Regions from separate parts of the Pseudarthrobacter sp. NPDC058196 genome, predicted to be linked through region 2. Evidence: predicted binding sites of a transcription regulator. Region 2 holds the regulator's gene; the other holds the start of a gene.

Region 1 (15,551 bases), on a different contig from region 2:
CGGCTCCAAGCGGCAGCAGGCCTCCTGGAACAAGAGTTGACGCAGTGACCCGCAACCCACAGAGGAGACCCCATGAGTGAGCCGGTTGACCTGGAACGATTCGTCGCCGCCCAAGACAGTGGGGGCACCTACGGGCACGCGCTGGGCGAACTGCAACTCGGCAACAAGACCGGCCATTGGATGTGGTTCATTTTTCCCCAGGTTGCCGGGCTGGGGCAGAGCGCCACATCACGCACCTACGCCATCTCGTCCCTGGCGGAGGCCCGCGCCTACCTGGACCACCCCGTCCTGGGCCCGCGCCTTCTTGAGTGCGCCCTGGCTTTGACTACCCATGCCGGCCGTTCGGCGGCGGACATCCTTGGCGGAATCGATGCGCAAAAGCTCCGCTCGTCCATGACGCTGTTTCTCCGGGCCGCGCCCGGGGAAACAGTGTTCAAGACGGTCCTGGCCCAATATTTCGACGGCGAGCCCGACCCCGCCACCGATGAACTGCTGGCCGGCCAGGACGCCGCGGACTAGCACGGCACCCAAACCGGGCGGGTCCGGCCGGGATGCTAGGGCGTGGGGCTGCCGCCGTTGACGTTCAGCGTCTCGCCCACCACGTAACTGGACTCCGATGAGGCCAGGAAGACGTAGGCGGGGGCCAGTTCAGCGGGCTGGCCGGCGCGGCCCAGGGGAGTGGAGCGGCCGAACTCGGGCAACGCCTCCTTGGGCTGGCCGCTGCTGACCTGCAGCGGAGTCCAGATGGGCCCGGGCGCCACTGCGTTCACGCGGATACCCTTCGGCGCAAGCTGTTGCGCCAGGCCCTTGGTGAAGTTGTTGATGCTGGCCTTGGTGGTGGCGTAGTCCACCAGGGTTGGCGACGGGTTGTAGGCCTGGATGGACGTGGTGTTGATGATCGTGGAGCCTGCCGGCATGTGCGGCACGGCAGCCTTCGTGACCCAGAACATGGCGTACACGTTGGTCTTGAGCGTGTGGTCGAACTGCTCGTCCGAAATGTCCTGCAGATCTTCCTGGGCAACCTGCTTTCCGGCGTTGTTGACCAGGAGGTCCACCCCGCCCAGGACTGCCACGGCAGTATCCACCAGTTCGCGGCACGCAGCGGAGTCCTTGAGGTCGCCCGGCACCTTGACCGCCTTCCGGCCCGCGGCCTCAATAATCCCGGCGATGCGCGCGGCGTCTTCCTCTTCCTCCGGCAGGTAGGAAAGGACGACGTCGGCGCCCTCCCTGGCAAAGGCGATGGCCGTCGCGGCGCCAATCCCCGAGTCCGCGCCGGTAACGATGGCCCGGCGGCCTTCCAGCCGGCCGGTGCCGCGGTAGGTTTCCTCACCCAGGTCCGCTTTGGGCTCCAGGTCGGCGTCGAGGCCCGGTTCGGGCTGGTGCTGCTTGGGCGGGGAGATTTTTTCGTAGGCGGTCACGGGATTGCGGAAGGTGTACTGGTCAGTCATGGGGTCCTCCTGTTCGGGCGGGACGCGGGCTCTCGGCAGCCCGGGATATGAAGCAACCGGCAATTGCGGAATGGTCTGCCAACAAAAACTAAGCTTGCTTATTGTTCCAGCCTAGGCAATTCCGGCCCACGTGCCAAGCGGCTGAACGCAGGACGTCCACCAGCCTGGCCCCGGCAAGGCCGCCGGCGTCGAATATCGCTTCGTCCAGCAGGGCTGCCTCCACCCAGCCGCCGGGATTCAATGGCATATCGGAAATCCTGCCGTGCGGCCCTGTTCCGGCGCGGCCGCGAGTCGTACCCTTGGGCCGTGGAGGTGATTGCCATGGAGGCAGCCCAAGGCGACCGGATCGTGGTGCGCGGCAGGAATGTGGGGTCCACCGACCGGCACGGGGTGATCCTGGAGGTGCGCGGCCCGGGCGGCGGGCCGCCCTACTTGGTCCGGTTCGACGACGGCCACGAAACGGTCATGTATCCCGGCGGTGATTTCGCCGTCGACCATGGGCAGGGCACCTGACGTCCCGCCCCTTCACCTGACAAACTGGGCCAATGGATCATTTCCCGCCCTCCAGCCTGTCTTCCACTCCGCCGCCGCGGACCGGCCCCCGCGATCCGGGCGACGCCTGGGTGGAAGGCGACCGCGGCCGGTTCTGGGGCAGGTTCGGAGCGGCCGGGGTCCTGGCCTGGGATCCCGCCAGGGGAGTCCTCCTGCAGCACCGCGCGGTATGGAGCCACAACGGCGGAACCTGGGGCCTGCCCGGCGGAGCCCTGCACCAGGGCGAAGAGCCGGTTGACGGCGCCCTCCGGGAGGCCTACGAGGAAGCTTCCGTTCCGCCTGACAATGTCGAAGTCCTTTTTACCTCCGTGCTGGACCACGGTTACTGGTCCTACACCACTGTGGCGGTCCGTGTCCGGGAATCCTTTGAGCCGGTAATCAGCGATCCGGAGAGCATTGCCCTGCTGTGGGTTCCGGTGGCTGAAGTCCACGGCATGGAACTCCACCCCGGTTTCGCGGCCGCCTGGCCGGACCTGCTGGCACAACTGGAGGCCGGCGAATCCTGGTAATCGGCGGCCGTGCTGCCGGTTCCTAGTAGCCCTCGCCGTACTCGGCAGTGACCAGGATGGGCAGGTGGTCCGAATTGCCGCGCGGAAGGGTTTCCACGCTGGCGATATCCAGGCCCAGGGAGGTGGCGAAGTCGAAATGGCCCTTGAAAACCTTGTACCGGGTGTAGGTGCGCCGGTTGCTCAGGGAGAGGGCATATCCGGAGTTCTTCATGTGCATATCCAGGTTCTTGGTGAAGAACGGATAGTTGAAGTCGCCCACCATCAGCGTCATGAGGCCCTTGCCCATGCTCAGCAGCTCGGCGTGGGCCGCGTGGATCTGCTTTCGCCGCAATGAGTTCGACGCCGTCAGGGGCGCTGCGTGGAACGAGCCGATCACCAGTTCGTGTTCGGTCTCGTTGTCCATGACCCGGGTGCCGATCAGCCGCTCATGGGCCGGGGCAAGGACCCTGTCGTGCATGGATTTCTTCAATGCGAAGGACTGCGTATCCAGCGCCGTGAACCTGCTGGTCCGGTAGTAGATGGCCAGGCCCAGCCTGTTGCCCTTGGTGGCGTCCGCCAGATGGAGGGGGCCCAGGGTCTCCGGGAGGTCGCTGGCATCCACCTCCTGCAGGCACAGCGCATCGACGTCGTGATTCCGTGCCAGGGCGAGAAGTTCGCCGCTTGCGGCATGCTTGCGAAGGTTGTAGCTGATGACGCGCATGAAACACCTCTTTTGAGGGTTGCTGACAGGACCAGTTCCTGAGTGTAGTCCGCTTGGCTGTTGTACCCGCCAACATTTCGTTGCCTTCCGCGTCGCGGCGCACCGACTGGCGATAGGGTTAGTGGCAATTCACTGAATTTTGCGTAAGGGGCCAGCTTTGACTGCAGACCTGCCTGAACTCGCCGAGGGCAACTTCTATTACCAGGAACTGGGCGGTGGCCGGTTCCGTTCAACCATCCACGCCCAGGGCGCCTGGAACGCCCACGAGCAGCACATGGCCCCGGCCTCGGGCCTGATGGCAGACCTCCTGGAACGGCACCAGCCGCGCGACGACATGCGGATGGCCAGGATCAGTTACGAGATCCTGGGACTGATCCCCGGGGGCGGCTTCCGGATCGACACCACCACCCTGCGGCCAGGCAGGACCATTGAACTGGTGCAGGCCGAACTGGTGGCCGGCGGCCGTACCGCCATCCGTGCCACGGCGTGGCGCATGCTGACCAGCGATACCAGCCCGGTAGCAGAGGTCGAAGACACGGCCATACCCGGCCCGGACGAATGCAAGCCGTACGATGGTTCGGCGGTCTGGCCGGGAGGCTACATCCGTTCCCTAGAGATGCGGGTGGCTGAGGGGCACCGCCCCGGGGCCGGGAAGGTGTGGCTCCGCACCGAGCACCCGCTGACCGACCGGGCCGACAGCGGCGACCTGGCGCGGCTGATGGGCATGGTGGACACCGCCAACGGCATCGCCGCCAGGGTCCCGCCGGGCCAAGACAGCTATGCGTTCCCCAACCTGGACCTGCAGATCCACATGTACCGCCGGCCGGCAGGGGAGTGGCTGGGGCTGGACAACGCCGTTTCCTTCGGCTCTGACGGGATTGGCCTCACGTCCACGGTGCTGCACGACCGGCAGGGACCTTTTGGCCGGGCGGAGCAGATCCTCACCCTGCGCAGGACCTGACGTCGCCTCAGCCCTTCCTGTCCCGGAAAACCGGCCGGGCGGCTATGGTGCCTGAATGTATCGCTGAGTATCGTTGTGTATCGTTCGCGATTGACGAAGGAGTTCATCATGCGTGGTTCAAACCCTGCAGGCGGGTTCGGCGGGAACAACCTGGACGGAATGTGGCAGGCGGTCGAGGAGCTTCGCTCCCGATTCGAGAAACGGGCCGGAACCCGGGCCGGAAAGGGCGAGGTCCGGGCGGCGATTCTTGCTCTGCTCGCTGAGCGGCCAATGCACGGTTACCAGGTCATCCGCGAGATTGAGGAGCGCAGCGGCGGCAGCTGGAAGCCGAGCGCAGGGTCGGTCTACCCCACCTTGCAGCTGCTGGCGGACGAAGGGTCCATCAGGGCCGAGGAATCCAACGACCGGAAGATCTACTCACTGACCGATGCCGGCCGCGAAGAGGCGGCGGACCAGCACGGGTCCGCGCCATGGGATCCCGCTGCCCCCACCTACGGAACCGGCGGCGCCTCCCTTCCGAAGGCCGGGATCGAACTGGCCCAGGCCGCAGCGCAGGTGGGCCGGACAGGTTCACCAGACCAGGTACAGCAGGCGGTGGCGGTGCTCGACGAGGCCCGCCGGCGGCTGTACGCCATCCTCGCGCAGGACTGACCCGGGTGGCGCTGACCGTCCGGGACCGGGACGACCCGGCGTCGGCCGTACGGGAACACCGCGGCCGGTACCGGCGGATCCTCCGCTTCGCCGCCTGGCATCTTGCCACCACGTGGTGGTTCGAACTGCTCCTGCCCAGGGTGGGGCTGGGCCGGATCTCCGCGCGGACGCGGTCCCGCCGGATGCAGAACTTCGCACGCAGGTTCCACGACCTGGCCATCGACCTCGGCGGCCTGATGATCAAGGTGGGACAGTTCCTGTCCTCCCGGCTCGACGTCCTCCCGCCGGAAATCACCAAAGAACTCGAAGGGCTTCAGGACGAGGTGCCGCCGGTGGCCTTCCCGCGGATCGCCGCCCTGGCAGCACAGGAACTAGGTGCTCCCGTGGGCCGGGTCTTCGCCGCCGTGGACGAATCCGCGATTGCTGCCGCCTCCCTGGGCCAGGCCCACCGCGCCCGCCTGAATCCCCTGGACGCCGAAGATACGGGTCTGGAAGCCGTCGTCGTGAAAGTACAGCGTCCGGGCATCGGTGCGATCGTCGACGTCGACCTTGCCGCACTGCGGAAAGTGGCCGGCTGGCTCAGCCATGTGCGGCTCGTCTCCCGCCGCGCGGACATGCCGGCACTGGTGGAGGAATTCGCCCAGATCAGCCTGCAGGAGATCGACTACCTGCACGAGGCCGTCAACGCTGAACGCTTCGCCGCAGACTTTGCCGGCGACGCCAGGGTGGCAGTGCCGGATGTCGTCTGGGAACGGACCACCCGCCGCGTGCTCACCCTTGAGGACGTCACGGCCATCAAGATCACCGATGCGGGAGCGCTCCGGGCCGCCGGCATCGATCCGGCCTCGGTGGCCCCCGTCTTCGCGTCCATCATGTTCGACCAGCTCTTCACTAACGGGTTCTTCCACGCAGACCCGCATCCTGGCAACATCTTCGTCACGCCGGCCCCCGCGGGCGCGGGGGAACGCGGCTGGAAGCTGACATTTATCGACTTCGGCATGATGGGCGAGGTCACGGCCTCCACGCGCAGCGGCCTGCGGAAGCTGCTGATCGCCGCGGCCGCCCGCGATGGCAAGGGACTCGTGGCGGCGATCAACGACGTCGGCGTCCTGATGCCGTCGGCGGACGGCGCGGGACTGGAGCGGGCCATGAGCCAGCTTTTTGCCCGGTTCGGCGGCATGGGCTTTGCCGAACTCCGCGAGGTGGACCCCCGCGAGTTCCGCGACTTCGCGGTGGAGTTCGGAGACGTGGTCCGCTCGCTGCCGTTCCAGCTGCCGGAGAACTTCCTGTTGATCATCCGCGCCATGTCCCTGACCTCAGGGGTGTGCAGCGCCCTGGATGAGCGCTTCAACCTCTGGGACTCCGTGGAACCCTACGCGGCGCAGCTGCTGCGGACCGAACGCGGCAACGTGGTCCAGGACGTGGCCCGGCAGGCCCTCGATGCCGCCGCGACCGCGTTCCGCCTGCCGGGCAGGCTGGATGCCCTGGCCGGCAGGCTCGAGGCGGGATCGCTCGAGGTCGCAGTCCCGCGGCTGGAGCGGCAGGCTGCCCGGCTGGAGAGGGCGGCGCGGCGCTCCGGTTCGGCCTTGGTCTTCGGTGCACTGCTGGTGGCAGGCGCCATCGTCCGCGCTGACGACCTTGTCTTTGGCAACGTCCTGATGACCGTCTCTTCGTTTCCCCTGCTGCACGCCCTCTGGGCAGGGCGCCGGGGCCGTTAAGGCGTGTGCCGTCGTCGGGCGTAACCTAAGGGAGGCCTGTCCGCCGGCCGCCACCGACCCCAGGGAGTTCAGCAACAATGCACCACACCGGTACCGATGCCCGCCCGCTGACCGTGGTGCGGCAGGACGTATCCCTCGGCGCGGGACGGGACCTCGAATTCGGCCTGGAGCTGCTGGGCAGGGCCAGGGCAGGCAGCCTCGGTCCCACCCTGCGCCTGTACCGGCCCGCTCCCACTGTCGCCTTCGGGCAGCGGGACACCCGGTTGCCCGGCTTTGATGCGGCCGCCCGGGCCTGCCTGGCCAACGGATTTGAACCCTTGGTCCGCAGGGCCGGGGGAAGGGCCGCCGCCTACCACCAAGGCACCCTGGTGGTGGACCACATCGAACCGGACGCAGACGCGGTGGCAGGGTCCAAGGCCCGGTTCGGCTACTTTGGTGAACTCTTCGCAGAGGCCCTGCGGAGCATCGGGGTCCAGGCTGGGGTGGGGGAGATCCCCGGCGAATACTGCCCCGGCGAGTTCAGTGTGCACGGAACCGATGCGTCGGACAGCTCCCGCCGGGTGAAGCTGGTGGGCACCGCGCAACGGGTGGTTTCCGGTGGCTGGCTCTTCAGCTCGGTGATTGTGGTGGAGGATTCCGCCCCGATCCGGAAGGTGCTCACGGACTGCTATGCCGCCCTCGGCTTGGCCTGGGACCCGTCCACGGCCGGTGCCGCCGACGATCTGGTGCCAGGGCTGGATGTGGCGGCCGTGGAGCATGCCCTCCTGGAAACGTATGCGGGCCACGCCACCCTGGAAACTGCTTCCTTCAGCAGCCTGGGGGCGTGACCCGCATCAGTTCTTCGGCGCGAAGCCGGGTGTCTCCAGCCGTTCAGGCAGCGAGCCTGCTCTGGACCTCGGCGGCCGACGGGTTGGTGGCTGCGGAACCGTCCGGGAACAGGACGGTGGGAACGGTGCGGTTGCCGCCGTTCAGCTTCTCCACGAGTTCGGCAGTGCCGTCGACCTCTTCGATGTTGATTTCCGTGTAGCCGATGCCCTTTGCATCCAGCTGCTTCTTCAGCCGGTTGCAATAGCCGCACCAGGTGGTGGAAAACATGGTGATGGTGCCGGATTCGGGAGTGAAGTCCACGCGGATCTCCTAAACGTCGCTTGAAAGGTTTCCTTACGGTCAACGGTAGCGTGGCCGTCGGTATTCCCGGGCTTTCCGGGGCCGCGGGGCGCCTGGATGACAGTATGTGGCGCCGGTGGCATGCTGGTCCCATGTGTGGACGCTACGTAATTGCACGCGCCGTGGGGGACCTCCTGGCGGAGTTCGACGCCGAGCTGGAGGACGAGGTGAGCATCCCGCCGTCGTGGAATGTAGCCCCTACGGACGCCGTTCCCATCGTGCTGGAGCGGCTGGTGGAGGACGCTGCGGGGGCCCGGCAGGTGCGGCAGTTGCATGTGGCCCGCTGGGGCCTGGTCCCGTCCTGGGCCAAGGATCCCGGGATCGGGTCGCGCATGATCAACGCCCGCAGCGAATCGGTGCTGGAGAAGCCCGCGTTCAGGAAGGCAGTGAAGTCGCGGCGTTGTGCCGTTCCCGCCGACGGCTATTACGAATGGAAGCAAGGGCCCGGCAAGTCCAAGCAGCCCTATTATGTGCACCCCGGCGAGGGGCACGAGCTGGTATTCGCCGGCCTGTATGAGTGGTGGAAGGATCCGTCCGTTCCGGAAGGTGAACCGGGGCGTTGGCTGTTGTCCACCTCCATCCTCACTGCGGATACTCCACCGCCCGGGACTGAATCCACCATCTTCGGAAAGCTGACGGAGCTGCACGACCGCGTGCCACTGCCCATGGACAAAACCACCACGCAGGCGTGGCTGGACCCTCAGGCTGACGACGCTGCCGCCCTTGTGGACCTGGTGCGGGCCGGGGTCAAAGAAGCTGCCGCCGACTGGCACGTGGAGTCCGTGGGCAAAGACGTGGGTAACGTCCGCAACAACGGACCGGACCTGATCCGCCCCGTGGAGGCCCTGTTCTAGCAGCCCCGCCGAGGGTGCGGACGGCCATCACACGGTGACCGTGCCGGCGTCGTCCACGGTCCAGGTGGGGTTGTAGGCGACTTCCCAGCGGAAGCCGTCAGGGTCCGCGAAGTACCCCGTATAGCCGCCCCAGGGCTGCGTGACGGGTTCGGCGATGATAACGGCGCCCGCCCCCGCGGCCTCTTCCATGACCCGGTCCACGTCCATGGCGCTGCCGAGATTATGGCTGAGGGTGATGCAGGGAACCCCGTCCGGCGGGCTGACCCCTGCTTCCGCCTGCATCTGCCGGGCGTCCCATAGGGAGAGCACCAGTCCGTGGTTCACCTGGATGAACAGCACCTCTCCGGCAACTTCGCGGTGGACCGGCCAGCCGAGGCCGTCGACATAGAAGGCCCGCGACCGGTCAACGCTGCGGACACCGAGGGAGATAAAGTCGACTCTGGGCTCCATGCTTCGATACTGTCAGATGATGGCGACAATTCAAGGAAACGATCGGGATGCCCAGGCCGACAAGGAGCAGCTTGCAGCTGTCCGGGTTGCCGTCGATGAGGTGGATGAACAGATTGTCACCCTCATCGCCCGCCGCGAACGGCTGATCCGGATCGCCGGAACGCTGAAAGGCGACGACGCCGAGGTACGGGCCCCCGGCCGGGTGGAACGGATCATCGAGCACGTCCGGGCCGCGGCAGAGAAAAAGGACATTGACCCGGACATCGTCGAGTCAACCTACCGGGCCATGATCTCCGCGTTTATTGAGCTCGAACTGAAGATCCATAAGGAAAACAGCTAAGGAACCCCTACAGGGATTCCTCCACCGGAACCCCATGCTGGAACTCCCGTCCGTCGGCCTCGCTGAAGGCTGACAGGACGTGTCCTTTCCCGAGCCCGTTCAAGGCAGTGGCGGGAAAGCTTCCGGTGATGGTGCTTTCCGAGTGGGATACGCCGGACAGGTCGTAGTCTTCCTCGATTCCCTGGTCCCGGTTGAACGCGTAGCAGGCAATGGCCTCCCCGTTCATGAATTCAATGCACAGCCGCCGCTGCGTGGAATAGTCCGGTGTGGCGCCCATCAAGCCCACCACGTAGGCGCCGGAACCCGGAATGGCGCCATCGATATTGAACGTGGCCACCAGGGTGGAGTCCTGGGTCTTGATGCTTGCCTGCTTCAGGAGTGCGTCATCGGTACTCATGCCATCATCCTGCTCCCTGACGCACGCTCCGTCCACCCCCGCCTATGTTTTGCCGCTTGCCCGGCGTAGACTTTATTTATTCGAACACATATTCGAATCTGGCAATTGGGAAGTACCGTCCGGGAGGCGCGCATGGGCATGTTCAGCGAGTCCATTGACGTGGCATGTTCCCCCTCCGGGCAACCAGAATCGTTAACGTGGGCAGGCAGGAACTACCTCGTCTGCGCCGAACCCGTCCGGTGGTATGAACGCCGGCAGTGGTGGGCTGAAGACGCCAGGGCACCCCTGGGCAGCGGCCCAGGCGTGGTGGACCACGAAATCTGGCGCATCCAGGTGCTTCCCGCTGCCGCGAACAATGCTTCTGAACCCCTGACCCTCGACCTCACCCGGCATGTTGGCAGCGGCCGGTGGCGGCTGTTGAGGATCCATGACGCCCTGCGCCCCAGAACAGCATGAGCTTCACCCACTTACACGTTTCCACAGCATTCAGCGCCCATTACGGCGTCTCCTGGCCGGAGGAACTTGCGCAGGCTGCCGCAAGCGACGGTGCCACTGCCTTGGCCTGCACCGACAGGGACGGCCTGTACGGCACCATCAAGCACCTTAAGGCCTGCCTGGCTGCGGGCATCGACCCCATCGTGGGGGTGGACCTTGCGGTCTTCGACGACGACGGGGACCACCGCACTCAGGTAGCCGGTCGTGTGGTGGTGCTGGCCCGCGGGCACAACAATGGTGCGGGGTACCGTGCCCTGTGCCGGCTGGTTTCCGACGCCCACGCCCGGACTTCCGGGAAGGCCGGGGGAACAGTGCCGGTGGCTGTCACCCGTGCCGAATTGGCCTCCCGTACCCTCGACCCTGCAACACTCAAGCCGGTGCTGGCCGTCCTGATTGGACCGGATTCCGACGTCGGCAGGGCCATGGGAGGACGGCGTTACCTCCGCCCCCGAACCCTTTTCAAACAATGGCTGGATGCCATGCCCGCGGGAACCGTCGTTGCAGAAATCGTCTCCCAGCTCAGCGCCCCCGGCTTTCCCTTCAGCACGGCCCATGCTGTCCGCATGCTCCGGCTTGCCGAGGAACACCACGTTCCCGCCATCCTCAGCAACGCGGTGCGGTATTGCGCTGCGGACGGGGCGCCCACCGCGGATGTCCTGGACTCTGCCCGGACCCTGAAGTCGCTGCCCGAACTGGCGGGGGAACCGCTGCTCCAGCCCACCGGCCAGGGGTGGCTGAAAACCGCGGAACAGATGCTCGGCCTGGGCAAGGAAATCATTTCCGCAGCAGGGTATGGGACCGCCGACCTAAAGCAACTGATGGCACAAACCGAGGCGCTCGCCGACCTCTGCCGGATGGACCCCACCACGGACATGGGGTGGAAGCAGCCCGTGGTGCCGGAGGCATCAGTCATTGGCATCACCCGGGATCCGCATGTGGAACTCATCCAGCGGTGCCATGCGGGAATTGGCAGGCGGTTCCCGGGGATCGGCGGACACGACGAAAAAACGATGCTGGCACGGCTGGAGCATGAGCTGGGGATCATCCGGAACCTGGGCTTCTCGTCCTACTTCCTGACAGTGGCAGAGGTATCCCGGATGATCCAGGACATGGGAGTCAGGGCGGCAGCCCGTGGGTCCGGGGCGTCCAGCCTGGTCAATTACCTGATCGAGGTCAGCCACGTAAATCCCCTGCAGCACGATCTCATCTTCGAACGGTTCCTCTCCAACGACCGGGCCACGCTGCCGGATATCGATATCGACGTCGAAAGCGCTGAACGACATAACGTCTACCGCCAAATCTTCGAACGCTTCGGCTCCGAGCGCGTCACCCTGATGAGCATGCAAAACGGGTACCGGGCCCGCGGGGCAGTGCGCGACGCCGGGATGGCGCTGGGGATGGACGACGACGAGGTGGGGGAGATCGCCAAGCAGTTGTGGCGGTTCTCGGCCAGGAAATTCCGGGAAGCGCTGCAGGAAAAACCCGAGCTCAAGGAGTTCGCCGGCCGGGTGCAGCATCGGGACGCTGACGGAAACCAGCAACTTGACCTGCTGGTGGACCTGACCGAGAGGCTTGACCGGCTGCCCCGGCACATCTCGATGCATCCCTGCGGTGTAATCCTGGGAGACGCCACGCTCCTGGACCGCACCCCGGTCCAGCCAAGCGGCCTGGGCCTGCCCATGAGCCAGTTTGATAAACACGACATGGACCCCATGGGAATGCTCAAGCTCGATGTCCTCGGTGTCAGGATGCAGAGCGCCATGGCCTTCGCTGTCCGGGAAGTGATCCGCCTGCATCCGTCCAAGGCCGAGGTGGTTGCTGAGGGCCGACACCCCGCAGGTCCGGATGGCAGCGGACCTGACTACATCACCGCTGACGGCCTGATCGACCTCAACGCCGTCCCACTCGATGACGAACCAACCTATGAGCTGATCCGCAGCACCCATACCCTGGGGTGTTTCCAGATCGAATCCCCTGGCCAGCGGGAACTGATTGGAAAGCTGGCGCCCCGGGAGTTCAACGACCTCATTATCGACATCTCCCTGTTCCGGCCGGGACCCATGAAATCGGACATGGTGCGTCCCTTCCTGGAACACCGCCATGGTTTCGCTCCTGAGGTGTATCCGCACCCGGACCTCAAACCCGTTCTCCAGGAAACCCATGGAGTGACGGTCTTCCATGAGCAGATCCTCAAGACCTTCGACGTCATGACCGGGTGCGGGCTGGCCCGCGCGGACGAATTCCGGCGCGCCCTCGGCAACGAAGCCCTGGAGGCGGCGGTGGAGGAATTCTTCCGCCGCGAAGCCCGTGTACGCAATTACGCTCCAGAAGTGGTGGACAAGGTCTGGGGAACCCTCAAGGCATTCGGCAGCTTTGGTTTCTGCAAGGCCCACGGTGCCGCCTTTGCCGTACCCACCTACCAGTCGGCCTGGCTCAAGACCCACCATCCCGAAGCGTTCCTGGCCGGACTCTGGGAGCACGATCCCGGAATGTATCCCAAGCGTCTGTTGGTTGCCGAAGCCCGGCGGCTCGGCATCCCCATCCTGCCGCTGGACATCAATCGCAGCCAGGCCCAGTACCGGGTGGAACGGGTGGAGGAAGGCAAGGACCAGGGAAAATTGGGCATCCGGCTGAGCTTGAACGGAATCTACGGCCTCTCAGCGACAGAATTGAAGCGGATTGTGGCCGGGCAGCCCTACGACTCACTGGCGGATCTCAGGGCGCGCTCGCGGCTCAGCAAGCCCAGCATCAGGCGCCTCGCGCAATTAGGCGCCTTCGATTCGCTGCACCGTGAAGCGGGAGGCCACGCCAACCGGGCAGACCTTGTACATCACCTCCAACAACTCCAAACCGGCAAAGGGGCGCGGAAGGGCGTGGAAGTCCTGGAAGGCCAGCTGTCACTGCCGCTGGGCGATGTTGAACTGCGGAACATCAAACCCGGACTGCCGGCACCAACCCTGGTGGAAAACGTCAGGGCCGAACTCGATCTCATGGCCGTCGATGTCAGCGGCCACCTGATGGAAAGCCACCGGCCGTTGCTGGACAGGCTCGGCGTCACCACAGCCGACTCCCTCCTCAGCCTGCGCAACGGCACCGAGGTCCTGGTAGCCGGTGTGCGGGTGGCAACCCAGACCCCTCCCATGCGCGGCGGCAGGCGGGTGGTGTTCATCAGCATCGACGACGGCACCGGCTGCGTGGACTCGGTATTCTTCCATGAGGCCCAGGAGAGCGCAGGGCCCCTCCTTTTTGGTACCCGTTTGCTGCTGATCCGGGGTACCACCAGGAGGACCGGCCCACGGGGCATCAGCCTAAGCGCGAGCATGGCCTGGGACCTGGCCCGGACCGGGACTTTGCCGTTCCCGGAATCAACACCGCCTCCGGACTCTGATGGCCCGCATCCCCTGGATGGCATCAGCAGGGCGCTGGCCATTACCGGTTTCAGCGGCTGAATCCTCCCACCGGCACCGTGTGCCGCGTTGGTCGGCCCCTCACGAAACCGATAGCATTGACGGTGGCTGGCTGTGGTCCCCGTATGCCACAAGCTATGAAGCCTGAACTTTGAATAGGAGACACCCGTGTCAGATGCCCAGCAGATCACCCTTCTCGTCGATGGCGAAGAGACCGTGGTGACTACCGGGACAACCGGTGCGGAACTCTTCTTTGAGCGCCGTGATGTTGTTGTAGCCCGCGTCAACGGCGAACTGAAGGACCTGGACCAGGAACTTCCGGGGGGCGCCGAGGTGGTGGGCGTCACCATCGATTCACCCGACGGCCTGAACGTCCTGCGCCACTCCACCGCCCACGTGATGGCCCAGGCGGTGCAGCAGTTGCGTCCCGACGCCAAGCTTGGCATCGGTCCCTACATCACCGATGGTTTCTACTTCGACTTCGACGTTGCCGAGCCCTTCACCCCCGAGGACCTCAAGACCCTCGAAAAGATGATGCAGAAGATCATCAACCAGAACCAGAAGTTCGTCCGCCGCGTGGTCAGCGAAGACGAAGCCCGGGAGGCCATGAAGGACGAGCCCTACAAGCTCGAACTTCTCGGCAAGAAGAACGATGCCGCCGAGGCTGGTGAGGGCGTCAACGTCGAGGTCGGTGCCGGCGACATCACCATCTATGACAACGTGGAGCGCAAGGAAGGCGCCACCGTCTGGTGCGACCTCTGCCGTGGCCCGCACTTGCCCAACACCAAGCTCATCTCCAACGCATTCGCCCTGACCCGGTCCTCGTCCGCTTACTGGCTGGGCAACCAGAAGAACCAGCAGCTGCAGCGCATCTACGGCACCGCGTGGCCCACCAAGGACGCGCTGAAGGCATACCAGGAGCGCATCGCCGAGGCCGAACGCCGCGACCACCGCAAGCTCGGCTCCGAACTCGACCTGTTCTCCTTCCCGGACGAGCTTGGCTCCGGCCTGCCGGTCTTCCACCCCAAGGGCGGCATCATCCGCAAGGAGATGGAGGACTACTCGCGGCAGCGACACGTCGAGGCCGGCTACGAGTTCGTCTACACCCCGCACATCACCAAAGGCCACCTGTACGAGGTCTCGGGACACCTGGACTGGTATAAGGACGGCATGTTCCCCGCCATGCACGTGGACGCCGAACTCAACGAGGACGGCACCGTGCGCAAGCCCGGCCAGGATTACTACCTGAAGCCGATGAACTGCCCCATGCACAACCTCATCTTCCGCTCCCGCGGCCGGTCCTACCGCGAACTGCCGCTTCGGCTGTTCGAATTCGGTTCGGTCTACCGGTACGAGAAATCCGGTGTGGTGCATGGCCTGACCCGCGTCCGCGGCATGACACAGGACGACGCCCACATCTATTGCACCCGCGAGCAGATGAAGGACGAGCTCACCAAGACCCTGACCTTCGTCCTGGACCTGCTCAAGGACTACGGGCTGAACGACTTCTACCTGGAGCTGTCCACCAAGGACCCGGAGAAGTACGTGGGCGACGACGCCACCTGGGAGGAAGCCACCAGGACCCTCGCCGAGGTGGCGCAGGAGTCCGGGCTGGAACTGGTGCCGGACCCGGGCGGAGCGGCCTTCTACGGACCCAAGATCTCCGTGCAGGCCAAGGACGCACTGGGCCGGACCTGGCAGATGTCCACCATCCAGCTGGACTTCAACCTGCCCGAACGGTTCGAACTTGAATTCCAGGCCGCTGACGGTACCCGCCAGCGCCCCGTGATGATCCACCGTGCGCTGTTCGGATCCGTGGAGCGGTTCATGGGCGTCCTGACCGAACACTACGCCGGCGCGTTCCCCGCCTGGCTGGCCCCTGTCCAGGTGGTGGGCATTCCC
Region 2 (15,551 bases):
CGCCGCTCCTCCGGGACAAGGTCCGCCACCTTCTCGGAGGCCGCCGAGAGCACCGGAGCACAGAGCAGCCCGGGCAGGACGGAGACGAAAGCCAGCGTCCAGGTGTCGTGGGCGAGGGCCATGGGCAGCGTCAGTGCCGCCATGCCCAGCAGCAGGAGGACGGGCGGGACAGGCCGGTGCATGGCGCCGTAGATGACCCCACCCACCACGGAGGCGGCGCACCAGAAGACGAAGACGATGCCGATTTCGCTCTGGTGTCCACCAATTTCCAGGGCAGCAACAATGCCAACGTCGGTGCCGCTCAAGACCATGCCGGCGCCGGCGGCAACCGCGAAGAGGGCCGCCACGGTGGCGGTGAACCAGGAGAAGCCCGCCAGCCTTCCCTGCGAGCCCTCCTGCGGGGCAGCGGCGCCTGCGGGCGCCAGTTCCGCGGCGGCTTCCTGGACATGGGCCGGGGCGGTGGAGACGACGGCGGCCTCCGCCGCGTGCTGCTCGTCAACGGCGCGTCCTGCTCCCTGGTCCGCACTGCGGGTGGGCGGGTTGAACCACATGAGGAACAATCCGGCCAGCGACGTCGCTATGCCCACCACGGTCAAGCCTGCGGTGGTGAACCCGCTGGTGGCCACGACGGCGCCCGCCGCCGGGCCGATCATGAAAACCATTTCAGTGGTGATGGCGTCCAGGGCAAACGCCGTACGGCGCTGGTCGCCCTCGGCAAGGACGCCCAGTGACTGCCGGACGACGCTGAAGATGGGCAGTGTGAGCAGGCCGCCGACGAAGACGAGCGGCAGGAGCCACTGGTATGACACGTGGGGCACCACGGACCAGATGATGGTCTCCGAGATCACCGACGGAATCAGCGCCGTCCGCAGGCCCACGGTGTCGACGCGCCGGCCACGCCAGGGTGCGCCAAGGGCAATGCCAATGGTCATCACCGCCGCGGCGGCGCCGGCCGCGGCGTAGCCCTGGCCCAGGGTCAGGACGATGTGCAGGGTGAGCAGCACTCCGGCAGCCGAGTGCGGGATCCGGGCAACCATGCCCACCAGCAGCAGCCGCCGGATGGGCCGGACGGCGAGCAACTCCCGGTAGAGAGCGAAATTCACGAAGCGATCCTTCAGGGTCTGCCCCGGCGCGGGCGGGGGTCGCCCATCCGGCCGGCAGCTAGTCGGGAGCGCGCCTGAGCTTGATGTCCAGGGAATCGACGCGCTCCCCAAACAATACATTCCTGGACCACTCCGCCTGCAGGCCGGCCACCAGTTGCTGGACCCCGGCGGCGTCCAGCCCGTCCTCGAGGTAGAGCACCACCTGGAGTTCGGGTCCGGCGCCGCCGCCGGGAACCACGGCGCCGTCGGCAGCAGTGGCGGACACTCCCCTGCCAGGCAGGAGTTCGATGCCGCGGACCGCGGGAAACACGGAGGCGGCACGGCCAAGTTCGCCCGCAAGCTCAGCGTCCTCGTAGGACGGGACCCAGCGGTGCTGCTTGGCCAGGGCCCAGACCGCCGGGCGGCGGGCCACGAAGGTGAAGTCGGCCCCCGGGTCCAGGACCAGGAGTTCGGCGCCCTCAGCGACGGCAGAGAGCGCGGCGCGGGCCGCGTACACGGCAACCGGCCGGGCGGCGGGGTGCCAGGCTGAGAGCGCGGGGGCGGAGGTGAACGCCGGGAGCGCCGTCCGGCCGTCGGCGGCCTTCAGCGTGACCAGGGCCATGTCTGCCTGCTTGTCGGCGTGCAGGCCGTGATCCGTTTCCGCTTCTTCAGCCAACTGCGCCACGATGGGGATGAACACCCGGGCCGTCGCCAGTGCGGAGACCACGCCGGCTTCACTGCCGCTCCCCTGCCGGAGTGCGGCGACGGCGGCGAGGTAGCCGGCGTCGGCCGTGCCGTCGTCGTCCTCGAAGTTGTGGATCTTACCGTCTTCACCGGCGAGGCTGCGCCCGGCCCACGGCCGGCCCGCGGAGTCTGCGGGCCCGCCGGCCCCGGCAAGGGCTGCGGCGATATGTCCGGGCAGTTGGCGGGCTGGGAGATGTCCCGGTTCCTCGGCGTTGGGCATTGGCTGGACCTTCCGGGCGCCTAGCGCCGGCCGGCGACGTCGAGGGCTTCGGGCAGCGTGAAGGCCCCGGCGTACAGGGCCTTGCCCACGATGGCGCCTTCCACGCCCAGCGGCACCAGCGAGCGGAGGACCTTGAGGTCATCGAGGCTGGAGATGCCGCCGGAGGCGACCACGGGTTTGCCGGTCTTCTCCACCATCTGGCGCAGGAGTTCAACGTTGGGTCCCTGCAGGGTGCCATCCTTGGTCACGTCGGTCACCACGTAGCGGGAACACCCGGCCTCCTCAAGGCGGCCCAGCACGTCCCAGAGGTCCCCGCCTTCCTTGGTCCAGCCCCGGCCGGCCAGCGTGGTCCCCCGGACGTCCAGTCCGACGGCGATCTTGTCGCCAAAGCGTTCGATGGCCCGGCGGGTCCACTCCGGATTCTCCAGCGCAGCGGTGCCCAGGTTGACCCGGGCCACGCCCAGGTCCAGGGCTGCTTCGAGGGACTCGTCGTCGCGAAGGCCGCCGGAGAGTTCCACTTTGATGTCCAGCCGGCCCACCACGTCGCGGAGCAGGTCCGCGTTGGAGCCGCGCCCGAACGCCGCATCCAGGTCCACCAGGTGCACCCATTCGGCGCCCTGCTGCTGCCAGTTCAGCGCCGCGTCCAGGGGCGTGCCGTAGCTGGTTTCACTGCCTGCCTCCCCCTGGACCAGCCGGACGGCCTGCCCGTTGACGACGTCGACGGCTGGCAGCAGTTCAAGGACCGGCAGGTCATGTGCGGTGGTCATACTCATCCTCAGTGTTGGTTCTTCGGGACAGGGGCAAGAGCGAAGCAGCCGGCATCAACGGCGCCGGCCGGCGGGGTCAGCTGGCAGGCAGCGTGAGCAGGTAGGCGGCCAGCAGCGACATGGCGGCCAGGACGTAGAACGACACCTGGGTCCAGAGCGGCTTGTGCTGCTGCCGGAACGAGATGCCGCCGCCAATCAGGATGCCGGCGAGGCCCATGAGAAGTACTGACCACATCTAGGCGCCGCTGCCGGCTTCGGCCTGGGAGGTGCCGTGGCTGGTTTCCCCGGCAACGGGTTTGCGGAGGCCTTCCACCCAATTGCGCAGGAGCCGGGCGCCGGCGTCGCCGGACTTCTCGGGGTGGAACTGGGTGGCACAGAGCGGCCCGTTCTCCACGGCGGCAATGAAGGGGCCGCCGTGCTCGGACCAGGTGACCAGGGGTGGCGCCATCCGCGGCTGGATCACTTCAAAATTCCACTCCTGCACGCCGTAGGAGTGCACGAAATAGAACCGTTCGTTTTCGACGCCGGCGAACAGCTTGGAGCCTTCGGGCACCTTGACGGTATTCCAGCCCATGTGCGGGACAACCTCGGCGCGCAGCGCCTCCACCTTCCCGGGCCATTCACCGATGCCCTCGGCTTCGGTGCCGTGTTCCACGCCGGCCTCAAAAAGGACCTGCAAACCCACGCAGATGCCCAGCACGGGGCGTCCGCCGGCCACGCGCCTGCCGATGAGCCGGATGCCGTCCACGGCCTTGAGTTCGCGCATCACGGTCTCGAATGCGCCGACGCCGGGCACCACCAGGCCGTCGGCGTTGAGCACGTCTTCCGGTTTGGCGCTGAGGATCACTTCCGCACCGGCGCGCTCCAGGGCGCGCACGGCCGAGCGGACGTTCCCGGAGCCGTAGTCGAGCACCGTCACAGTCGGCTTGCCCTCGGGCGACGGGAGCTTCTGCGAGGCGGTGGGATCGATGATCGCTCCGTCCTTGAGGACCTGGCCGCTCACAGCGCACCCTTGGTGGACGGGATGCCCTCGACGCGGGGATCGGGTTCGACGGCCGCGCGCAGGGCGCGGGCGAAGGCCTTGAACTGCGCCTCCACAATGTGGTGCGGGTCCCGGCCTGCCAGGACGTTCATGTGCAGGCAGATGCCGGCGTGCAGCGTGATGGCTTCGAAGACGTGGCGGGTCAGGGAGCCGGTGAAGTGGCCCCCGATCAGGTGGTACTCCTGGCCTGCCGGCTCGCCGCCGTGGACCAGGTAGGGACGGCCGGACACGTCCACCACTGCGTTGGCGAGGGCCTCATCAAGGGGCACGGTGGCCTCGCCGAACCTGCGGATCCCGGCCTTGTTACCCAAGGCGGTCCGCAGGACTTCACCGAACGTGATGGCGACGTCCTCCACGGTGTGGTGGACGTCGATGTGGGTGTCACCAGTTGCTTTGACGGTCATATCGATCAGCGAGTGCTTGCACAGCGCGGTCAGCATGTGGTCGTAGAACGGCACCGAGGTGTCGATGTCGGACACACCCGTTCCGTCGAGGTTGATCTCCACGAGGACGGAGGACTCGCTGGTGGCGCGCTCCATGCGGGCGGTCCGGGCCGCAGCCGTGTTCGATCCGGTTGAACTCATGGTGAAGGATCCTTAGTGGGAGAAGGAGTGGTTCAGGGCGTCCAGCGCCGCAGTATCAAGTCTAGGCGGGAAGCGCGGCGTGGCCCGCAAGGATGCGTTCCAGGGACGTGAGGAAAGCCGTGGTTTCGGCCTCAGTGCCTGCTGTGACCCGCAGGTGGCCGGGAATTCCCACGTCCCGGATCAGCACGCCCGCCTCCAGCAGTTCCTGCCAGACCTGGTGCGGGTTCTCCAGGCCGCCGAAGAACACGTAGTTGGAGTCGGACGCCGCAGGCTTCAGGCCCATCCTGGTCAGCTCAGCCACAATGCGGTCGCGCTGCTGCTTGATGTCCTGCACATCGGCCATCAGCGCTTCCCGGTGTTGGAGGGCCGCCAGTGCGGTGGCCTGTGTAATGGCGGACAGGTGGTAGGGCAGGCGCACCAGTCGCAGGGCATCGGTGACCTCCGGTGCCGCGGCCATGTAGCCAAGGCGGGCCCCGGCAAGGGCGAAAGCCTTGCTCATGGTGCGGGAGACGATCAGCCGCTCCCTGCCGGGCAGCAGCGTCAGTGCGCTCGGGGTGCCGTCGTGGGCGAACTCGTGGTACGCCTCGTCCACGATGACGATGGTCTGGCTTGGAACACCGGCCTCGTAGACAGCCTCGACGACATCCAGCCCCAGGCCGGTGCCGGTGGGATTATTTGGTGAACAGAGGAACACGATGTTTGGCTGCAGCTCCCTGACCTGGCGGGCAGCGGATTCTGCGCTGAGGTCGTAGCCTTCCGCCCGGACACCGGTGATGTACTCGGTGTCCGTGCCGCTCGCCAGCAGCGGGTACATGGAGTAAGTGGGCGGGAAGCCCAGGGCGGTGCGGCCCGGGCCGCCGAAAGCCTGGAGGATTTGCTGCAGGACCTCGTTGGAGCCGTTGGCGGCCCACAGGTTGGTTTCGTCAAGGCCGTGGCCAAGGTATTCCGCCAGGGCCTTGCGGAGATCGGTGAACTCCCGGTCCGGGTAGCGGTTGAGGCCCGCGGCCGCCTCCGTCACGGCCGCGCTGATTGCGGCCCGCACGTCCGCGGGGACACCATGCGTGTTCTCGTTGACGTTCAGGAGAATGGGGACGTCCAGTTGGGGCGCCCCGTAGGGAGTCAGCCCGCGAAGGTTGCTGCGGAGGGGTAGCCGGTTCAGGCGTTCTAGCTGGTCGTTCACCTGAACAGTTTAGTTGCCGTGGCAACTACCGGAAAATGTGACACCTTAGGCCCCCTCGGACACGGCCTGGACGAGGAACTGACGGAAGCCTCCGAGGGGCGCCCGGCGGCGGTCGCCCGGCCGCCGCTCCGCGGCGACCACCCAAGGGCAGCTCAGTGGCTGGGGACGAAGAGCTGCTGCCCGGGCAGGACGGCACCGGCAGACAGGTTGTTGAGCTGGACAATGTCCGCCACGACGTCGCGTGCATCCCGGTTCGGAGCCACGGCACCGGCGATGGACCACAGGGACTGGCCTGGTTGGACGGTGACCGTCACCGTGGGTGTCACGGCGAGGTCCGCGGCGGAGTCGGAGGCCTTGGCCGGGGAGTGGAAGAGTCCCGCCAGTGAGAGCAGCAGAACCGCGAGGAGAATCAGCGGCACTCCCACAAGGACGATCCGGCCCCGCCGGGTCAACCGAAGCGGCGCCGGTGATGGCGCAGGTCCGGCACTGATCCGCCGGTTGACGGACGTGTGGCGCTCCCCGACGAGGTATTTCGGACGGGAAACGTGGGAAAGAGTTAAAGCTGACATGAACTGAGCCCTCCTGGACCTGCCGTGCTGCCCGGGTGTCCGCCGCTGCCGTCCTAACTGCCCTGCCGGAATGTCGATCGTTTCCGGCCAGGTCTTCGAACAGGCCATGCAATGGTTAGAACACATATTCGAACTTTGCTTACTAAGTTTTAGCACCTATCAACGAACAATGTCGAGACTCGCTAGAACAAATGTTTGAAAAAGCAATGTGGCTGGCCTAGCTTGGAAACCAAGAACAACCACCACTGAAGTTGAACAGCAGGGTCTGACAATGACAGCGGTGACCCTTCACGCAGCGCCGGGGAACGGCGCAAGGCGGAAGATCCGGCGGCAAGCGAAAGGCATTGGCGAACATGGCAGCAGCAGCCGCCGGGGGCAGGACGGCCCCGCAACCAAAGAGGACTCCGAAGGGGCTTACCCCGCGGCAGAAGAAGATCCTCGAGACCATCCAGCGGTCCGTCAATGACAACGGCTACCCGCCCTCGATGCGCGAGATCGGCGATACGGTGGGCCTGGCGAGCTTGTCCAGCGTGACCCATCAGCTGTCGCAGCTGGAGAAGCTGGGCTACCTCCGGCGCGACCCGAAGCGGCCGCGGGCCATGGAGGTGCTCATGCCCCTCACGCTCGATAGCGGCGTCGGGAAGCCGATTGCCGCGTCAGCGCCGCAGGCGCCCGGCGCCACCGTAACGGAACTGCCCACGGCGCTGGACACCGCCATGGTTCCGCTCGTTGGCCGGATTGCCGCCGGCGGTCCCATCCTCGCCGAGCAGCTCGTTGAAGATGTCATGCCGCTCCCCCGCCAACTTGTGGGCCAGGGTGAGCTGTTCATGCTCAAGGTGGCCGGAGACTCCATGGTGGACGCCGCCATCTGCGACGGAGACTGGGTAGTGGTGCGCCGCCAGGCGGACGCCGTCAACGGTGACATCGTCGCTGCCCTGCTCGATGACGAAGCAACCGTCAAGACCTTCCGCCAGCGGGACGGCCACACCTGGCTGCTTCCGCAGAACACGCAGTACGAACCCATCCTGGGCGACCACGCGACCATCATGGGCAAAGTGGTTTCGGTGCTGCGGTCCCTCTGACACCGCGTGTCACCCCGGCCGCGGCAGGCCCCTATCCTGAGGCCTCCGCGCCGAGCCTGGTGAGTGCGGCCAGCGCCTTGCTGCGGTCCGTGGTGGACCAGAATGGCGGCAGAGCGGCCCGCAGGAAGCCCGCGTAGCGCTCGGTTGCCAGGCGCGAATCCAGCACCGCCACCACCCCTTTGTCGCCTGTTGACCGGATGAGCCGCCCGGCGCCCTGGGCCAGCCGGATGGCCGCGTGGGTAGCCGAAACGGACATGAATCCGTTGCCGCCGGCCTGGGCCACGGCCCGTGACCGTGCTGTCATGAGGGGATCGTCCGGCCTGGGGAAGGGAATGCGGTCGATCACCACGAGCCGGCAGGACCCGCCTGGAACGTCCACCCCCTGCCACAGGGACATGGTCCCGAAGAGGCAGGTGTCCGGTTCGTCGGCGAACTGCTTGACCAGGGCGGTCATGGTTGACTCGCCCTGGCAGAGCACGGTCATGTCGAGCTTGGGCCGCAGGGCGTCGGCGGCTTCCTCCGCGGCGCGGCGCGAGGAAAAGAGGCAGAGGGCACCGCCACCGGATGCTTTGATGAGCGCCTCAAGCTCCTCAAGAGCTTCCGGCGAAACACCCCGGCCGGGTTTGGGCAAGTGGCCCGCCACGTAGAGGATGCCCTGTCTGGGGTAGTCGAATGGTGAGCCGACGTCCACGCCCGTCCAGCTGGGAGCTCCGTCGCCTATCAGCCCCAGTCCGCCCGCTGCCGGTTCGAACGCGGACCCGATGGCCAGGGTGGCAGAGGTCAGCACAACAGTGTGGCCGGCGAAGAGCCCTTCCCTGAGCCGCCCGGCAACGGACAGCGGGGCGATGTTGACCAGGACCGGCGCATTCTCGTCAGGCTGGGAGTAGCCCTGGCCGGGGTCGAAGGTGCTGGCGCGGGAGAACCAGACCACTTCGCGGTTCTCCCGGGCGGCCAGCAGCCGTTCGCACAGTTCCAGGATCAGCATGAGGCGGGATCGGGCGAGTTGCCGCCCGCCGTCGGCTGTGGTGTTGCTGTCCCCCTTGGAATCGGACAGTGCCGCGCGGCAGGCCTCGCGCAGCTGGTCCACGCAGTCCAGCTGTTCGTCGTTCAGGCCGTTGGGCAGCAGGCCGTTCGGCGCCCCGGTGAGGGCCAGCTCAAGGTTGGCGGCTGCGGCGTTCAGGGCGTCAACGGTGATGGCCGTGTGCTTGCGGGCACCTGATGCGGCGGCGTGCACCATGGCGACGGACAGCTGCCCGGACACCGCGCCCGTGACGCGGTCCTGCAATTCGTGTGCCTCGTCCACCACCACGACGTCATACTCGGGCAGCACGGCGAGCCCCTCGAAGGCGCTGACGGCGAGCATGGCGTGGTTGGTCACCACGACGTCTGCCTCGGCGGCGTCCTGCCGGGCCAGTTCACTGAAGCACTCAGCAGCCATGGGGCATTTTTGGGCTCCCAGGCATTCCATGGAGGTCACGGACACTTGCCGCCATGCACGGTCGGTCACGCCGGGCAGGAGCTCGTCACGGTCGCCGGTGGCCGTTTTTTCGGCCCACTCCCGCAGCCGCACCACTTCCCTGCCCAGCTGGGAGGCAGCACCGCCCACAGAGGCGGCGAAGTGCGGCACGCTGGTGTCCTCGCCCAGGGAGAACAGCTGGCCCTCCGAAGGTTCCTCGGAAGGGAACCCGCCTTCCACCTTGTGGCGGCAGACGTAGTTGGACCGCCCCTTGACCAAGGCCACTTTGACGGGCCGCTCCAAGGCCGGGGTGATGTTCTTCAGGAGCCGGGGCAGGTCCCTGCCCACGATCTGGGTCTGCAGGGCCAGCGTGGCCGTAGACACCAGTGCGGGCTTATTGCTTTCCAGGGCGTGGGCAATGAGCGGTACCAGGTAGGCCAGCGACTTTCCGGTACCGGTGCCGGCCTGGACCAGGAGATGGTTGCCTGTGCTGATGGCCCGGGCCACCTGGCGGGCCATTTCGTGTTGTCCGGTGCGGCTTTGTCCGCCCATGCCGGCGACGGCGCGGTCGAGCAGTTCCAGGACGAACTGCTCGCCGGCCGTCTGCGCAGCTTCCCCGGCCGCGAGGTCAGTCATTGAGGGCAAATGGTTCCAGCTCGGATGCCAGGCCCTCGCGGACCATCACCACGGCCCTGGTACCTTCCTCAACGTGGTCGAGGTTGATGATTTCGGCGTCGGATTCGTGCAGCTTGCTGAGCAGGTCGCCCCGGTCGTACGGGATGAGCAGTTCAAGCTTCACGCTGGGCCTCGGGATGGCGTCACTGATGGCCTTCAGCAGCTCGGCAATACCCTCGCCCGTCCGGGCTGAGACCACCACGTGGCGTGGTTCGCGCTGCTTCAGCCGCTCAATCACGAAGGGATCAGCGGCATCGGCCTTGTTCAGCACGATGATCTCGGGCACCTTGCGGGCGTCAACTTCGCTGAAGACCTTCCGGACCGCGGCGATCTGGCCCTCGGGATCGGGGTGCGAGACGTCCACCACGTGCAGGATCAGGTCCGAATCGGCTACCTCTTCCAAGGTGGAGCGGAAGGCCTCCACCAGCTGGGTGGGCAGCGAGCGGACGAAGCCCACGGTATCGGCCAGCGTGTAGCCCAGGCCGTCAGCGGTTTCCGCCTTGCGGACGGTGGGATCCAGGGTGGCGAACAAGGCGTTTTCCACCAGGACGCCGGCGTCGGTGAGCCGGTTGAGCAGGGAGGACTTCCCGGCGTTGGTATACCCGGCGATAGCCACCGACGGGACCTCGTTACGACGGCGGTTGGCCCGCTTGGTTTCCCGTGCCGGCTTCATCGCGGCGATCTCGCGCCGGAGCTTGGCCATGCGGGTACGGATCCGGCGCCGGTCAAGTTCAATCTTGGTTTCACCGGGGCCGCGCGAGCCCATGCCGGCGGCGGCGCCACCCACCTGGCCACCTGCCTGGCGGGACATTGATTCGCCCCAGCCGCGCAGGCGGGGAAGCAGGTATTCCAGCTGCGCCAGCTCCACTTGGGCCTTGCCCTCGCGGCTCTTGGCGTGCTGGGCGAAGATGTCCAGGATCAGGGCCGTACGGTCGATCACCTTGACCTTGACGATGTCTTCGAGGCCACGACGCTGCGAGGGTGCGAGTTCGGCGTCCACCACCACGGTGTCCGCACCGGTGGACATGACGATGTCCTTCAGTTCGAGCGCCTTGCCCGAGCCCAGGAACGTTCCGGGATCCGGCTTGGCCCTCCGCTGTACCAGCCCGTCGAGCACCTCCGAGCCGGCTGTCTCGGCGAGGGCGGCGAGCTCGCGAAGCGAGTTTTCGGCGTCGGCCAGGGTTCCGTCGGACCAGAGCCCTGCCAGGACCACGCGCTCGAGGCGGAGTTGGCGGTATTCGACCTCGGTGACGTCTTCGAGTTCGGTGGACAACCCTGCCCTGCGGCGCAGGGCCCGCCGCTCCTCGAGGTCCTGCTGGTCGCCGTCGTACGTCGAATGTTCTTCGTCGAGGCGGGATATGGCCTGGGCCTTGCCGAACACGGCTTTTCCAGCTCCGGTGCCGTCGCCGCGGGGGGTGCTGACATTCCGGGCCGGTACGTCCTTGGCGAGGATCCGGTCGATGACAGCCTGGATTTCCTCGGGACTCATGTCCTGGGCGGCTGGATCGGACCCGGTATTTGGCTGGCTGGTCATGGTCTCCTTTGAAGATTCGGCATTTCCAGAATAGTGCCGATTGGCTGGAAGGTGGGAAGTATTCGCGCTGGGCTGACGGCCTGCGGTCATGCAGTACTCCTGATGGTGGGGCCGCCGGCTGCGATGCCGGGGCCGGGATGCCGCGTCGGACTGGGCGGCTGGGCTGGCGGGGCCGGAGAATGGCGCGAAGCGCAGCGGAAGGCTGACGTTCGAGTTTTGTCCGGCGGCCGGGCCTGGACGGAACGGTCCGGTCCGGTGCACAAACGGAAGGCATTGGAAACCTGCGTCGTTGCGGGACGGGCTGCCCCCTGGGGGGGCAGCTGCGGGTACGGTCGGGACCGTACCGGCTACTCGAAGATCAAGAACATGCCCACTAGCCTAACAGAGGGGTGCGTGCACAGTTTCCCATTACGCTGCAGGGGGAACTACTCTGGCCAGTTATGGAGTCCGCTCACTATTTCAGCACGTCCCCCGCCGGGCCCTTTACCCGCAAGCCCCTCACCGTCGAACTGGCCGGCGGAACGCGCAGGCTCCAGACCTCCTCGGGAATTTTCAGCCCGGACGGGATCGACAAGGGCACGGCGGTACTCCTGGCGGAGGTTCCCGCCCCGCACCCTCACGGCAACCTGCTGGACATTGGTTGCGGCTGGGGACCGGTGGCCCTCACCATGGCGCTGCTGGCGCCCCAGTCAAGGGTCTACGCTGTAGATGTCAACGAACGGTGCATCACCCTGACGAACGAGAACGCCGAGGCTCTTGGCCTGTCCAATGTCGTTGCCAGCACGCCGGAGGCCGTGGACGCCGACGTGCGTTTCGACACCATTTGGTCCAATCCGCCCATCAGGATCGGCAAGGACGAACTGCATGCCCTGCTGAAGCTGTGGCTCCCGCGCCTGACTGAGGGCGGGACGGCGTGGCTGGTGGTGCAAAAGAACCTGGGCTCGGACTCCCTGCAGCGCTGGTTGGCGGCCGAGCTGGACAGCTCCTTCACCGTAACGCGCGAATCGACCGCCAAGTCCTTCCGGATCCTGAAGGTCAGGAAAGCGTCCCGCTCGCCACAATGACCGCCGGGCCGCTGAGCTCCACATGCTCGTGGCCGCCGGGTCCGGCGAAGAACTTAACGCCGACAACCCCTCCGGGAACCTGGACGCGCCAGACGTCGGGAGCCTCGGCACCCGCCCAGTGCCGGATGGCGACGGCGGCCGCGCAGGCGCCCGTGCCGCAGGACTGGGTCTCCCCCACACCGCGCTCATGCACCCGCATGGTCACCGATCCGACGCCGTCATGCACGAGGGGTTCCGCCGGAACGACGAACTCCACGTTGGTTCCGTTTGCCGGGACGGGGTCGACTTTCGGCGCTGTGAAAAGGCGGGTGCCGGCAAGTTCGGAGAGCTCGGCGAGGGCCACCACGGTGTGCGGGTTGCCCATGCTCACGGACAAGGCCGGCCGGGGAACTTCCAGCCCGTCGGCGGCGACCAGGGAATCCATGGCCTTGGCACTGGCTTCCCCGGGGAAAATGAACTCCCAGGGGCCCATATCCACCGCGTAGTCGTTCCCGGTGCGGACCACTGTCTTGACCCCGCCCCGCGTCCCGATGGCCAGTGAACCGCCCTCGGGCAGGTCGATCAGCCCCTCGGAGCGCAGGAAGTGGACGAACACACGGACGCCGTTCCCGCACATTTCGGACAGCGAACCGTCCGCGTTGCGGTAATCCATGAACCATTCCGCGGCGGGCGTGTCCACCAGCAAGTCCCGGCCTTCGGGCAGGAAACGGGAGGGCACGGCCCTGATCAGCCCGTCGGCGCCGATTCCTTGGTGCCGGTCGCACAGGGCCGCAGCCTGGTGCGCGTCAAAGGCGTTGGTGCCCTCGGGATCGGCCACCAGGACGAAGTCGTTGCCCGTGCCGTGCCCCTTGGAAAAGCGGAGGCCGCCCATGGCACGAAGGGCGGATCCGGACGTTTCGGCGGGGGTAGCATTCATGGTCCCAAGCGTAGCGGCGGATGCCGCCGCCGCTGAAACCGCGGTTACCTGCAGAGCAGCGCAGCCTTGCCGGCTAGTTCCGGATCCTGCCAGTCCAGCCACTTGATGCGGGGGTCGGCGCGGAACCATGTGAGCTGGCGGCGGGCAAAATGCCGGGTGGCAACAATGGTTTCCTCCGCAGCGTCCGCCACGGTTGAGGCGCCGTCGAGGACCCGCAGGAACTGTGAATAGCCGAGGGCCCGGGAGGCTGTCTTCCCGGTCCGCAGGCCTTGGGCGTCAAGCGTCCCGACTTCTGCCAGCAGCCCGGCGTCCACCATCCGGTGCACCCTGGCTGCCAGGCGCTCCCGCAGGACATCACGGTCCACGTCCAGTCCCACCTGGACGGCCGGCTGGTTGTACTCCCGGCGGGGCATGAAGGAGCTGAAAGGCCGTCCGGTGAGTTCGTGGACTTCCAGGGCGCGGATGATCCGCCGGGCATCAGAGAGCCGCTCCGCGGACACAGGATCCACGGAGCGGAGCCTTGCCAGGAGTTCTGCCGTCCCGCGTTCCGCGTGTTCGGCTTCAAGCCGCGCGCGCAACGATGCGTCCGTGCCGGGAAACTCCAGTACGTCCAGGGCGGCCCGTACGTAGAGCCCCGAGCCGCCGGCGAGGATGGCCCTCTTGCCGCGGGCATGGACAGCCGCTATCACGTTGCGGGCCTGCTCCTGGAACGTGGAGACGCTCGCCTCCTGCGTGACGTCCATGATGTCCAGGAGGTGGTGTGGCACGCCCTTGCGCTCGGCGACGGAGATCTTCGCGGTGCCGATGTCCATGCCCCGATAGAACTGCATGGCGTCGGCATTGATGACCTCGCCGTCCAGTTCCAGGGCAAGGTTGACGGCAAGATCCGATTTGCCGGAGCCGGTGGGACCGACGACGGCGATGACGGGCGGGGCGACCACCGGTCAGCGGGTGCGCAGCGGCAGCGAAGGCATGCCCAGCGAGACACCCTTTTGTCCAGCCCCGCTCCCCGGCACCGGCGCGCCGCAGGAATCCGCCTGCGACCGGTCCCAGGCGTCACCGGCGCGCGACCTGCGCAGGCTGTACTCCTCGGGGGTGGGGTCAGCCACCAGGTGGAAGGCAGCGGCTTCGGTGATGGTGACGGTCACGAGGTCGCCCGGCCTGGGGGCCGGCGCGCCTTCAGGGACCGAGAAATGTACCAGCCTCTGGTCCCTGGACCGGCCGGAGAGCCGGTGCGTCTCCTCGGACTTGCGGCCCGACTGCGCGGTGACCATGACCTCCAGCCGGCGGCCGAGCTGCTTCCGGTTTTCCTCCGCGGCGATCCTGTCCTGCAGCGCGGTGAGCCGTTCGAACCTTTCCTGGACCACGGCCTTGGGCAGTTGGTCCGGCAGGTCCGCGGCAGGTGTCCCTGGACGCTTGGAGTACTGGAAGGTGAAGGCGGTGGCAAAGCGCGACTTCTCGACGACGTCGAGCGTGGCCTGGAAGTCCTCTTCTGTCTCGCCGGGGAAGCCGACGATGATGTCGGTGGAGATGGCGGCGTCCGGGATCCTGTCCCGGACCTTGTCCAGGATGCCGAGGAACTTGGTGGACCGGTAGGACCGCTTCATGGCCTTCAGGATGCTGTCCGAGCCGGACTGCAGCGGCATGTGCAGCTGGGGCATGACATTGGGTGTTTCCGCCATGGCCTCGATGACGTCATCGGTAAATGCCGCCGGATGGGGGCTGGTGAAACGTACCCGTTCCAGTCCTTCGATTTCGCCGCAGGCGCGGAGGAGCTTGGAGAAGGCCTGGCGGTCGCCGAATTCCACCCCGTAGGAGTTGACGTTCTGGCCAAGCAACGTGACTTCGATGGCGCCGTCGTCCACGAGGGCCTGGATTTCAGCGAGGATCTCGCCGGGCCGGCGGTCCTTTTCCTTGCCCCGCAGGGCCGGCACGATGCAGAACGTGCAGGTGTTGTTGCAGCCGACGGAGATGGACACCCAGCCGGAGTACACGGAGTCGCGCTTGGTAGGCAACGTGGACGGGAACACGTCCAAGGACTCCAGGATCTCCAGCTGTGCTTCGTCGTTATGCCGGGCCCGGTCGAGCAGGGCCGGAAGCGCACCAACGTTGTGGGTGCCAAAGACGGCGTCCACCCATGGCGCCTTCTTGAGGATGGTTTCCCGGTCCTTCTGGGCCAGGCATCCGCCCACCGCGATCTGCATCCCGGGGTTCGCCGCCTTGACGGGCGCCAGGATACCGAGGTTTCCGTAGAGCTTGTTGTCAGCGTTCTCGCGCACCGCGCAGGTGTTGAACACCACGACGTCGGCGTGCTCGCCTTCCGCGGGAACGTACCCTGCGTCCTCAAGAAGGCCCGCCATCCGCTCCGAGTCGTGGACGTTCATCTGGCACCCGAACGTCCGAACCTGGTAGGTACGCGGCCGGGCTCCGGGCTGCGGACCCGTCCCGGGTTCAGGGGAAGGGGTGGTGCCGGAATGGGGGGAAGGAATGGTCAAACTCACCAGTTAAGGGTACCGGCTCTGGAGCGGGTCACCGTCGGGATCCTGGACGGAACCGAGCACCTCATTGACGATCCTGAACGCATGCGCGGGCTGGTAGCCCTTTCGCGCCAGCATGGACGCCAGCCGGCGCACTGC

Evidence for each region. The regulator LexA, encoded in region 2, represses DNA repair genes until DNA is damaged. The targets are predictions, from matches to a motif close to TCGAACANNTGTTCGA.
Region 1: a site for LexA is predicted at 9,828-9,843, ahead of ACFVVC_RS00790 (DUF6504 family protein). Genes of this name have one in related genera too.

The regions. Positions count from the first base shown of each region.
Region 1 is NZ_JBHVVN010000001.1:148,867-164,417, forward strand. Features, by position in the region: gene ACFVVC_RS00710 (DNA alkylation repair protein) at 1-48, shown strand, start outside; gene ACFVVC_RS00715 (DUF1810 domain-containing protein) at 73-519, shown strand; gene ACFVVC_RS00720 (glucose 1-dehydrogenase) at 555-1,448, opposite strand; gene ACFVVC_RS00725 (hypothetical protein) at 1,537-1,695, opposite strand; gene ACFVVC_RS00730 (DUF1918 domain-containing protein) at 1,770-1,961, shown strand; gene ACFVVC_RS00735 (NUDIX domain-containing protein) at 1,994-2,509, shown strand; gene ACFVVC_RS00740 (endonuclease/exonuclease/phosphatase family protein) at 2,532-3,209, opposite strand; gene ACFVVC_RS00745 (thioesterase family protein) at 3,367-4,170, shown strand; gene ACFVVC_RS00750 (PadR family transcriptional regulator) at 4,279-4,821, shown strand; gene ACFVVC_RS00755 (ABC1 kinase family protein) at 4,827-6,539, shown strand; gene ACFVVC_RS00760 (biotin/lipoate A/B protein ligase family protein) at 6,617-7,366, shown strand; gene ACFVVC_RS00765 (mycoredoxin) at 7,410-7,667, opposite strand; gene ACFVVC_RS00770 (SOS response-associated peptidase) at 7,799-8,560, shown strand; gene ACFVVC_RS00775 (VOC family protein) at 8,588-9,010, opposite strand; gene ACFVVC_RS00780 (chorismate mutase) at 9,027-9,350, shown strand; gene ACFVVC_RS00785 (hypothetical protein) at 9,358-9,747, opposite strand; gene ACFVVC_RS00790 (DUF6504 family protein) at 9,880-10,203, shown strand; gene ACFVVC_RS00795 (DNA polymerase III subunit alpha) at 10,200-13,691, shown strand; gene thrS (threonine--tRNA ligase) at 13,818-15,551, shown strand, end outside.
Region 2 is NZ_JBHVVN010000008.1:38,015-53,565, forward strand. Features, by position in the region: gene ACFVVC_RS12720 (MFS transporter) at 1-1,103, opposite strand, end outside; gene ACFVVC_RS12725 (SseB family protein) at 1,162-2,046, opposite strand; gene priA (bifunctional 1-(5-phosphoribosyl)-5-((5-phosphoribosylamino)methylideneamino)imidazole-4-carboxamide isomerase/phosphoribosylanthranilate isomerase PriA) at 2,067-2,813, opposite strand; gene ACFVVC_RS12735 (hypothetical protein) at 2,890-3,048, opposite strand; gene hisH (imidazole glycerol phosphate synthase subunit HisH) at 3,049-3,816, opposite strand; gene hisB (imidazoleglycerol-phosphate dehydratase HisB) at 3,813-4,439, opposite strand; gene ACFVVC_RS12750 (histidinol-phosphate transaminase) at 4,501-5,619, opposite strand; gene ACFVVC_RS12755 (LysM peptidoglycan-binding domain-containing protein) at 5,772-6,188, opposite strand; gene lexA (transcriptional repressor LexA) at 6,542-7,270, shown strand; gene ACFVVC_RS12765 (ATP-dependent DNA helicase) at 7,302-9,362, opposite strand; gene hflX (GTPase HflX) at 9,355-10,935, opposite strand; gene ACFVVC_RS12775 (class I SAM-dependent methyltransferase) at 11,376-11,999, shown strand; gene dapF (diaminopimelate epimerase) at 11,971-12,915, opposite strand; gene miaA (tRNA (adenosine(37)-N6)-dimethylallyltransferase MiaA) at 12,960-13,856, opposite strand; gene miaB (tRNA (N6-isopentenyl adenosine(37)-C2)-methylthiotransferase MiaB) at 13,860-15,416, opposite strand; gene ACFVVC_RS12795 (regulatory protein RecX) at 15,420-15,551, opposite strand, start outside.